2 linked regions of the Magnetococcus marinus MC-1 genome follow. Each later gene encodes a partner of the first gene's protein in a complex. Links are inferred from orthologs where the notes say so. Each region holds a gene or a part of one and is shown in the gene's direction. Other genes may lie near its edges.

Region 1 (5,751 bases):
CGCCGGTGACACCCAGCAAACCCAGCGGGCTGCCCAGGCGATCTTTACCCAACTGTTGCTGGTTTTGATGGTGATTGTGGCCCTGGCACAACTTTTTATGCCCTGGTTGATCATGGCCGCCGCACCGGGTTTTCTGGACCAGCCGGATAAATATCAGCTTACCGTGGATCTAACCCGCATCACCTTTCCCTATATCCTATTTATTTCGCTGGTAGCCTTGGCGGGGGGCATTCTTAATAGCCATCAGCGCTTTGCCGTACCAGCCGCCACCCCCATGTTGCTCAACCTCTCTCTCATCGGCGCGGCGCTGTTCCTTACCCCCTACGTGGAGCGCCCCGCCGAGGCCCTCGCCTGGGGCGTTTTTTTAGGGGGGGCCGCCCAGCTATTGGTGCAGTGGCCCGCCCTGAAACAGATCGGCTTTACCGTGCGCCTGCGCTGGGAACCCAAACATAGCGCCATTGGGCGTATTTTGCGGCTCATGGGGCCCTCGATCCTGGGGGTTTCGGTGGCACAGGTTAATCTGCTGTTTGACATCCTGCTGGCCTCTTTTTTATCCAGTGGGGCGATCTCCTACCTCTATTACGCCGACCGCCTTGTGGAGTTCCCCTTGGGCTTGATCGGCATCGCCATGGGCACCGCCATTTTACCGGCACTGTCGGCCCACGCCGCTAAAAACGATGATGCCGCCCTCAACCATGACCTGGATTTCGCGCTACGCTTGATTTTTCTGATCAACCTACCCGCCATGGTGGGGTTGATCATGCTGCGCGAGCCCATTTTGGCCCTGCTGTTTGAGCGGGGCGCCTTTGGCAGCGAAACCACCCACCTCACCGGCAACGCCCTATTCGCCTATGCCATGGGCTTGATGGCGTTTGCCAGTGTTAAGGTGTTAGCCCCTGCGTTCTACGCCCGCAAAGATACCAAAACCCCGGTGCGCATCGCCATTATCTGCATGATCACCAATATGTTTCTCAATGTGATCCTCATGTTTCCATTGGGCTATGTGGGGCTGGCGCTGGCCACCACCCTCTCAAGCTACCTGAACATGCTGCTGTTGTTACGGGCGTTAAAAAAGCGTACGGGCTTTAAACCCCATGGGGGCTTTTTCAAGGTACTGCTCAAAGGCACGCTGGCAACGATGATGATGGCGGCGGGGATCTGGGCGATGCATGGTCATGTTTGGCCACACGGTGGCGATGTAACCACCACCCAGCGGGCCGTGGCTCTGCTGCCCACCATTGGCGTGGGTGTCGCACTCTTTTTGCTCACCGCATGGCTGCTAAAGCTGGAGGAGTTGCAGATGTTGGTGGGATTGCTCAAACGCAAAAAATGACCACAAAGCCCCGTCGCCTACACCGCGCACGGGGCTTTTTATCCTGTCATAGCGTGCCCGCTAGCCGCGCAAACGGGAACGCTTAGCGCTGTATAGATACTGCTCATAACCAGCAACCGCCTTGAGCAGGGGGTCCAGCACACTGTCTACATGGGGAGAGAGTGGCATCTCCAACAGATCGTGAATGCGCACCAGCGCCTCTTCATAACTCTCTAAGTTGTCAATAACCACTGACGATCCTGTATACATCATTTGTTGGCTACCCATGGTTGCCTCTCCTACACATCTCTTACAGACCCTTTTTTATGGGTGCTAAAAAGGGGAAAAAAGGATGCATGTTTTGCACGATTCTGTACGTCGATATCCATTTCTAAAAGCAAAGGCCGGGCCAGCCTTTGCCATTTTTTCATCCCTTTGAATCTTCAGATGTTACCCATTCACCCTGGGGTATACACCCTTATACGAAGAGAGACTGCTCCCGTTGGGGTGGGCAAAAATAGCAGCATCTCTGCTTTTGTTCTATGGATTATATGTAACAACTCTGCTTTTATTGTGTGAAATCATGTCGACCGCTCTTTTTTGCCAAGCCACACCCCCCTATTCTCCCAGGCCGCTAAATTTGTTACCATGGCCTGCGCCCTTGACCACCTTGAGCTGTAGGAGTTCCCAGACGTGACCAGCCAGAGCCCCATCGCTGTTGAAGTTGCCGGTATTGCCATGCGTACCCCCCTGGTGCTGCTCTCGGGCTGCGTTGCCTTTGGCGAGGAGCTGCTCACCCTGGAAGGGTTTGACTTTAAGGCCATCGGTGCCATCTGCCTAAAGGGCACCACTTTAGAGCCCAAACGGGGCAACCCCCCGCACCGACTGGCCGAAACCCCTTGTGGCATGCTCAACGCGATCGGCCTGCAAAACCCCGGCGCCCGCGCCGTGGTGGATGAGATTTTACCCCGCCTCTGCGCGCAGATCGACACCCCATTGATCGCCAACATCTCTGGCTCCACCACCGAGCAGTATGGCGAAATAGCGCGTATCTTTGATCAAAGCCCGGTGGCCGCCATCGAAATTAATATCTCCTGCCCCAATGTCAAAGAGGGCGGTATTGCCTTTGGTTCTGATCCTGATATGGCCGCCGCCGTGGTGGAAGAGGTGCGCCGAGCCACCACCAAACCCATCATCACCAAGCTCTCCCCCAACGTCACCGACATTACCACAGTGGCCAAACGGGCCATTGAGGCCGGTAGTGATGCGCTGTCGGTCATCAACACCCTGATGGGTATGGCCATCGACCTCAAAAAGCGCCGTCCCGTGCTAGGCAACCTACAAGGGGGACTCTCTGGCCCTGCGGTTAAGCCGGTGGCCCTGCTCAAGGTGTGGCAGACCTATCAACTGGCCCGTCAGCACCAGATCCCCATCATCGGCCAAGGGGGTATCGCCTCGGCTGACGATGTGCTTGAATTTTTTCTGGTCGGGGCCTCCGCCACCGGCCTCTGCACCAGCCTGTTTAAAGATCCCCTGCTCCCCATGCGCATCGCCCAAGCCCTGCACCAGGGTGTTGCCGAACAGGGGGTCACAAACATTGCCCAGCTCACAGGCACCCTTAAAACCGCATGAGGATACCAATATGTTATCACATTTGCGCACACCTGTGGCGCTGCTCTTTTGTTTTATCTTACTGGGCCAAACCATGACTGGCTGGGCTGCGGATCAGGCACTCCCCCGTCACGCCGTCCCTACAAGCGTGATTGATGGCGACACCTTTACCATCCCCCATGTGGGCCGTATCCGTCTTATGGGTATCGACACCCCAGAGCTGGAGCATGAGCGCCTACCCGCCGAACCCTATGCCCAACAAGCCAAACATCGCGCCACTGAACTGCTTATGCGTGGTGGACAAAGCGTTAAATTAAGCTTTGCCCCGCAAGGGCGCTCGCGGGATGTCTACGCGCGACCACTCTGTTATGTAGAGCTTGCCAATGGTCAGGATCTCGCAGAACAACTGCTGGAAGAGGGGTTGGCCATTGTCTACCCCAGCGCCGATTTAAACCGCTACAAACGCTACAGCAAAGCCGAACGCCGCGCCCGCAAAGCCAAACGCGGCGCATGGCTTGAGGGGCATTGGCTGGTGGATCATACAGAGGCCCGTCACCATGTAGGGGCCTATCGCATTGTCGGCGGCACCATCCTAAACGTTGACCAAAAGGGGGGTTGGATCTACCTTAACTTTGGTAAAAATTGGCGTGAAGATTTTACCGTAACCATCAGCCATCGGGATTGGCTGGCCCACTTTCGCAAAGTTCTTGGTCCCTTCAAAGAGCTGCAAGGGCGCTTTGTGGAGGTGCGGGGCCGCATTGGCTGGCGCAATGGTGCCTCCATCCGCGCTTATCATCCCTACCAACTGCAACTGGACCAATAAAACCATGCGTATTCTATTAGCGGAACCACGGGGATTTTGTGCCGGGGTTGATCGGGCCATTGCCATTGTACTCAAAGCGCTGGAAAAATTTGGCCCGCCCATCTATGTCCGCCATGAAATTGTGCATAACCGCTGGGTGGTGGAGCATCTACGCAACCAGGGTGCGGTGTTTGTGCATGAGTTGGATGAAATCCCCGATGGTGCGGTAGCCATCTACTCCGCCCATGGTGTCTCTAAAGCGGTACAAGCCGAGGGCGAGCGCCGTCCGTTGCACATTTTGGATGCCACCTGCCCACTGGTCGACAAGGTCCACCGCGAGGCCGAACGCCTGGATCATGACCACTACCAAGTGCTGCTCATCGGCCATGCCGGGCACCCCGAGGTTGAGGGTACCATGGGCCAACTGCAACAGGCGCGCATGAAACTGATCTCCCATCCCGATGACGTTGCACAGTTGCGGCTAAGTAACCCGCAAAAGGTGGCCTACATTACCCAAACCACCCTCTCGGTGGATGAGACCCGAGCGATGGTGGCGCAACTTAAAGCCCGTTTTCCCACCATCAAAGAACCGGCTAAAGAGGATATCTGTTATGCGACCCAAAACCGCCAAAATGCGGTCAAAGCATTGGCGCAAGCATCGGATCTTATTCTTGTTTTAGGGGCACCAAACAGCAGCAACTCAAACCGTTTACGCGAGGTGGCCGAACAGCACGGCTGCCGGGCTTTCCTGATTGAAAACGCCAAAGATGTGGAAATACAGTGGCTTGAAGGGGTTGAGACCCTGGGCATTACCGCCGGGGCTTCGGCACCGGAAATCTTAGTCGAAGAGCTGCTGGCGCATTTGCACGCAGAGCAGCACCAGGTGGAACTGCTCTCGGTCACCAAAGAGTATTTGGCCTTTCCACTGCCCTTAGAACTGCGGGAGTAATCTCGTCTTTACGGGCAGGCCCTACCATGCTTCATTGTAAAAAAGGCCGGTATCCTTAAAGGATTCCGGCCTTTTTTACACTTGCTTGAACACAGCTTGACTATTGAATCTCTTTTTTCAACGTAAAGGCCCCGCGAATCTGGCCCTCGGTATAGCCACGTGCCTTATCTTCGGGATAGAGACGGTTGAGTGTGATCTCAACCGTTGGATCAATCTTCTCCCCATGACACGCTAGGCAGGGCTTGGCGGCGGTGGGAATCGCCTTCATATAGCGAAACACCTGCTTGCCATCCATGCTCACCACCTCGTGATGCTCCATCTTGGCGGGATCCTCACCTGCGGCCAAGCGGCTCTCAAAGCTCTCCAACACCCCAAGCTCCCAGGCATCGGGGGCATTATCCGTATTGCGCAGTTTCAGGCTGGTGCGCCCCACCGAACCGCCGTAGCTGGCAGAAGCCTGTTTGGCAATGCCCGTCGCCGCAGTGTTGCACACCGTCATTGCCGCATTGGGTCCACCGGCCTTCATACCTTGCATCAAGGTACCTTTAAGTTTGCCAAAGAATTGTTTAACCGCATCGCGGCTTTCAGCCAGGAGTGCCGCCTCATCCGTTGCCAAGGCTGGCCCTGCGGCCAACAGCGTCATTAGGGCCATGGCCCCTACCATCTGCGCTTTACGGGTCATTTTCATCTTTATGCACATCCCTTAATATTATTTTGGAGTTGGGTTGGTTTCTGGATTGTTGTGCCACTCAGCCAACAAACCTCGACTGCAAAGACCTAACATCACGGATAAAGTTTCCAGCCTACGCCCAAAAAAAGAGGGCTCTCGCCCCCTTTTCTGACCTAATCACCCTTTGAACGCCGCTGCTTGCGCTCTAAAGCGGGTAAGCCAACGGCCCCATGACGCATTCACGCGCGCCCATGGTTTCATTGGAGAAACCCCCACCCATTATCCTTTAAAGAGCAGATGGACAGCGGGTTGCTCCTCCTTATCTTCAGTCTCGCTGGCGGAGTGGCTGATAACCCGGTTACGGCCCTGCTCTTTGGCGCGGTAGAGGGCCATATCCGCCTTCTCTA
Region 2 (2,964 bases), 4.2 Mb from region 1 along the record:
AAAACCCAGGCCAAAGCAGCCACCCATGCGGGTAGTGCATCTCCTGATAAAGAGGTCCAAACGATATGAGCGAACGTAATATTACCTATCTTACTGACGTCTCTCTCATCACCTGCATCGTACAACGTGGCTTGGGCGATGTGATCGTCAAAGCGGCCCGCGAAGCCGGTGCCCAGGGTGCAACCGTCTACTACGCCAAGGGTAGTGGTGTGCGGGAGCGTCTGGGTGCTCTGGGGGTAGCGGTCGAGGTGGAAAAAGAGGTGGTCAACCTGGTGGTCTCTAAGGAGCAGCAGGATTTGGTCTTTAACAGTGCCTATCTGGCGGGCAATCTGGACACCCCCGGTATGGGGTTCATGTATGTTACCCCCCTGGAGAAGGCCGCTACCTATATTCCCCACGAGGTTATTCAACGCCTGCAACAGGCCAGCTAAGGGGGTGCCAGCATGTCGGAAACTCAGCTGGTAGAAAACAAGTTGATCACCGCTTATCTCCCGGATGATGGCAGTGATAAAGAGGTACTTAAAGCGCTACATGGCAAGGGCATTTACACCGCCAACTCGGTGGGTTTGCGCGGTATTTCCATGTTGCGCCCAGCCAAGGGCAAAGCGGGACGTCTGCCGGAGTCTGAAGCCGTTAAAATGGTCACGGTCATGGTGGCGGGTGAAGAGGCCGACGAGATGTTTGAGTTTATCTTTGACAAGGGCCATGTGGGGCGTCAAGGGGGGGGGTTTATGTTTGTCAGCACCCTGAGTGCGGCGACCCTCTTTACCCTGCCTGAGGATGTGCAAGCCGAACATTAAGCTGGCAGAGTGGTTACATTGAGAAGGGGTGGACTCTATGGGTCCACCCTTTTTTATGGCTCTCTCGCCGGACACAAGTTCACTTCTTGTTCGCACTGGCGGACGGATGCCGATAGAATAAGCACCTTAGGCTCTATGGATATAACCGTGGCCTTGGTATGCCCTTAAAGCCCTAACATGGATCTTTTTGTGAGGTTGTTTAATGTCCCAAGCCATGCGTCCCAAACTTTGTCGTGAAACTGCACAGGTGGTGTTTAACCGGGCGCTGCCGGGGGATCAATATGTGATTCGCCTGCGGGCCCCTGGATTGGCGCAAGGTTGCCGTCCTGGTCATTTTGCCCAGGTGGATTGTGGTCCCACCACCACCTTGCCCCGCCCTCTCTCTATTTTGGATGCAGATGCGGCAGCGGGTACGGTGGATATTTTCTACAAGGTGGTGGGGCGCGGTACAGAGCTCATGGCCCAGTGGCAGGCGGGTGCAGAGGTGACGTTAATGGGGCCAGTTGGCCGTACCTTTACCCTGATTGATGCGCCTAAACGGGCGGTGTTGATTGGGGGGGGCGTGGGGGCCGCGCCGGTGGATTTTTTGGCCCGTACGCTGGCGGGACGTGGGGTTGAGTGTACTCTATTTTTGGGTATGGAGAGTGAGAGCCCCTTTGTTTTGGAGCAAGCTAAGCAGCCGCTACCGGGTGTTGAGAGGTCGATTATTCTGGCACTAGCACCCCTGCAAGGGGCAGGGGTGCGCAGCCGCATGGCGGCATTGACGCCGCGTCAGGGTTGGTTTACGGGCTATGTCACGGATCTGGCGGCGGCCTATTTAGCGGCATTAACGGACCAACAACGGGAGGAAACCGTTCTGTATACCTGTGGTCCGACCCCCATGATGGCGGCGGCCAATAGGGTCGCCAAACGGTTTGCTCTCTCGGGTCAGGCTTCCATGGAAGAGCATATGGCGTGTGGTTTTGGGGGATGTGCCGGCTGTGTGGCCCCCATTCGGGTCGGTGGGGCGTTGGGTTGGAACTATCGCCGGGTTTGTGTGGATGGGCCGGTCTTTGATTTGGATGAGATTGCGTGGGAGCAGATGGGTTATGCGCCTGCTCCGGTGCAGGCTTGTGGCTGTCCCTGAGCGGTCTTAACGGGGGGCTATCTCTGAGGGGGGGGGTGGATACCTCCCCCGCAATGCATCCATGCATGTGGCCAAACGGGGTTGATGCGGATGTAACCTGTTGGGGCTTTAGTCGAGGGTATGTTTTTTTAGGCGATAGAGCAGGGTATCGCGGGTTAAGCCCAACAGGCGTGCGGCCTTGGATTTATTACCTGTCGCGCGTTCCAGCGCCTGCTTGATGAGGCCACGCTCCACGGCGGTTAGGTCCACCCCTTGTGAGGGCAGGTCGAAGGGGGATCCGGAGGCGACCTCGGGCACCGTACCCCGCAGCTCGACGGGCAGTGCGGGCAGGTCAACCTCTTCGCCGCCGTGATAGATGACCATACGCGTACAAAAATTGAGCAGTTCGCGGATATTCCCGGGCCAGCGGTGGTTTTGGATTTGCTGGAGCGCTTTACTGGTAAAGCGTGGCGGTTTACGTTCAAAGCGGGCTGCGGCTTCCAGTAAAAAGTGATCCATGAGCAGGGGAATATCGCGGGGACGGTCCCTTAGGGGGGGCAGGGTTAAGGGTGCGATATTGAGGCGGTAGAAGAGATCTTCACGAAACAGACCCTCGCGCACCCGCTGTGCGAGGTCCACATTGGTGGCGGCGACGATACGGATATCCACCCGCACAGGTTGCGCTTGTCCGACCACTTGGCATTCACTATTTTCAAGCAGACGTAGGAGTTTTGCCTGTAGTGGCAGGCTTAATTCACCCACTTCGTCGAGAAACAGTGTCCCACCGGAGGAGGCGCGAACGCGCCCTTGGTGGGCATCGGTTGCGCCGGTGAAGGCGCCGCGCACGTGGCCAAACAGTTCTGATTCGGCGAGGTTATCTTGCAGGGCGGCGCAGTTAACGGGAACCCAGGGACCTTTATTTCGGCGACTTTCTGCGTGCACCAGGTGTCCGATGCGCTCTTTGCCGGTACCGCTTTCGCCGGTTATGAGCACGGTTACATTGGTTTGGGCCACGAGGGTAGCGGCACGCATGACAGATTCCATCTCCGGGGTACGGGT

What was found. Proteins that work in one complex are often made in the same cells at the same time.
Region 2: the proteins of MMC1_RS17545 (region 1) and MMC1_RS00505 are in contact, whole or in part, in a crystal structure (PDB 5UE9), measured with the Lactococcus lactis proteins. The link is inferred for Magnetococcus marinus MC-1 from one-to-one orthologs. Residues at the interface, in WP_025017116.1 of Lactococcus lactis: Gly25, Phe27, Phe29, Glu32, Tyr33, Lys35, Tyr36, Lys48, Phe56, Thr60, Pro61, Arg62, Val63, Ala64, Glu65, Thr66, Ala67, Ser68, Gly69, Met70, Ile74, Gln77, Pro223, Glu251, Phe274, Ala275, Pro277, Phe278; in WP_023189152.1 of Lactococcus lactis: Leu4, Gln5, Ala47, Ser48, Met49, Leu50, Leu51, Arg52, Arg53, Met95, Leu98, Arg223, Met224, Ala225, Cys226, Ile228, Gly229, Ala230, Cys231, Tyr232, Ala233, Val235, Glu236, His237, Asn243, His244, Ala245, Lys247, Glu250.

The regions. Positions count from the first base shown.
Region 1 is NC_008576.1:4,276,602-4,282,352, forward strand. What follows is about bases 1,077-3,974. They hold MMC1_RS17545 (dihydroorotate dehydrogenase), read left to right. Parts: upstream 1,077-2,005; coding sequence 2,006-2,944; downstream 2,945-3,974. Other genes in these bases: murJ (murein biosynthesis integral membrane protein MurJ), read left to right, coding at 1,077-1,333; MMC1_RS17540 (hypothetical protein), read right to left, coding at 1,394-1,600; MMC1_RS17550 (thermonuclease family protein), read left to right, coding at 2,955-3,746; ispH (4-hydroxy-3-methylbut-2-enyl diphosphate reductase), read left to right, coding at 3,751-3,974. In the rest of the region: more of murJ, read left to right, coding at 1-1,076; more of ispH, read left to right, coding at 3,975-4,674; MMC1_RS17560 (Tll0287-like domain-containing protein), read right to left, coding at 4,775-5,362; MMC1_RS17565 (diguanylate cyclase), read right to left, coding at 5,624-5,751.
Region 2 is NC_008576.1:101,640-104,603, reverse strand. It holds MMC1_RS00505 (dihydroorotate dehydrogenase electron transfer subunit), read left to right. Parts: upstream 1-1,002; coding sequence 1,003-1,926; downstream 1,927-2,964. Other genes in the region: MMC1_RS00500 (sigma-54 interaction domain-containing protein), read right to left, coding at 2,035-2,964; MMC1_RS00510 (hypothetical protein), read left to right, coding at 444-800; MMC1_RS00515 (P-II family nitrogen regulator), read left to right, coding at 66-431; MMC1_RS00520 (DUF1538 domain-containing protein), read left to right, coding at 1-69.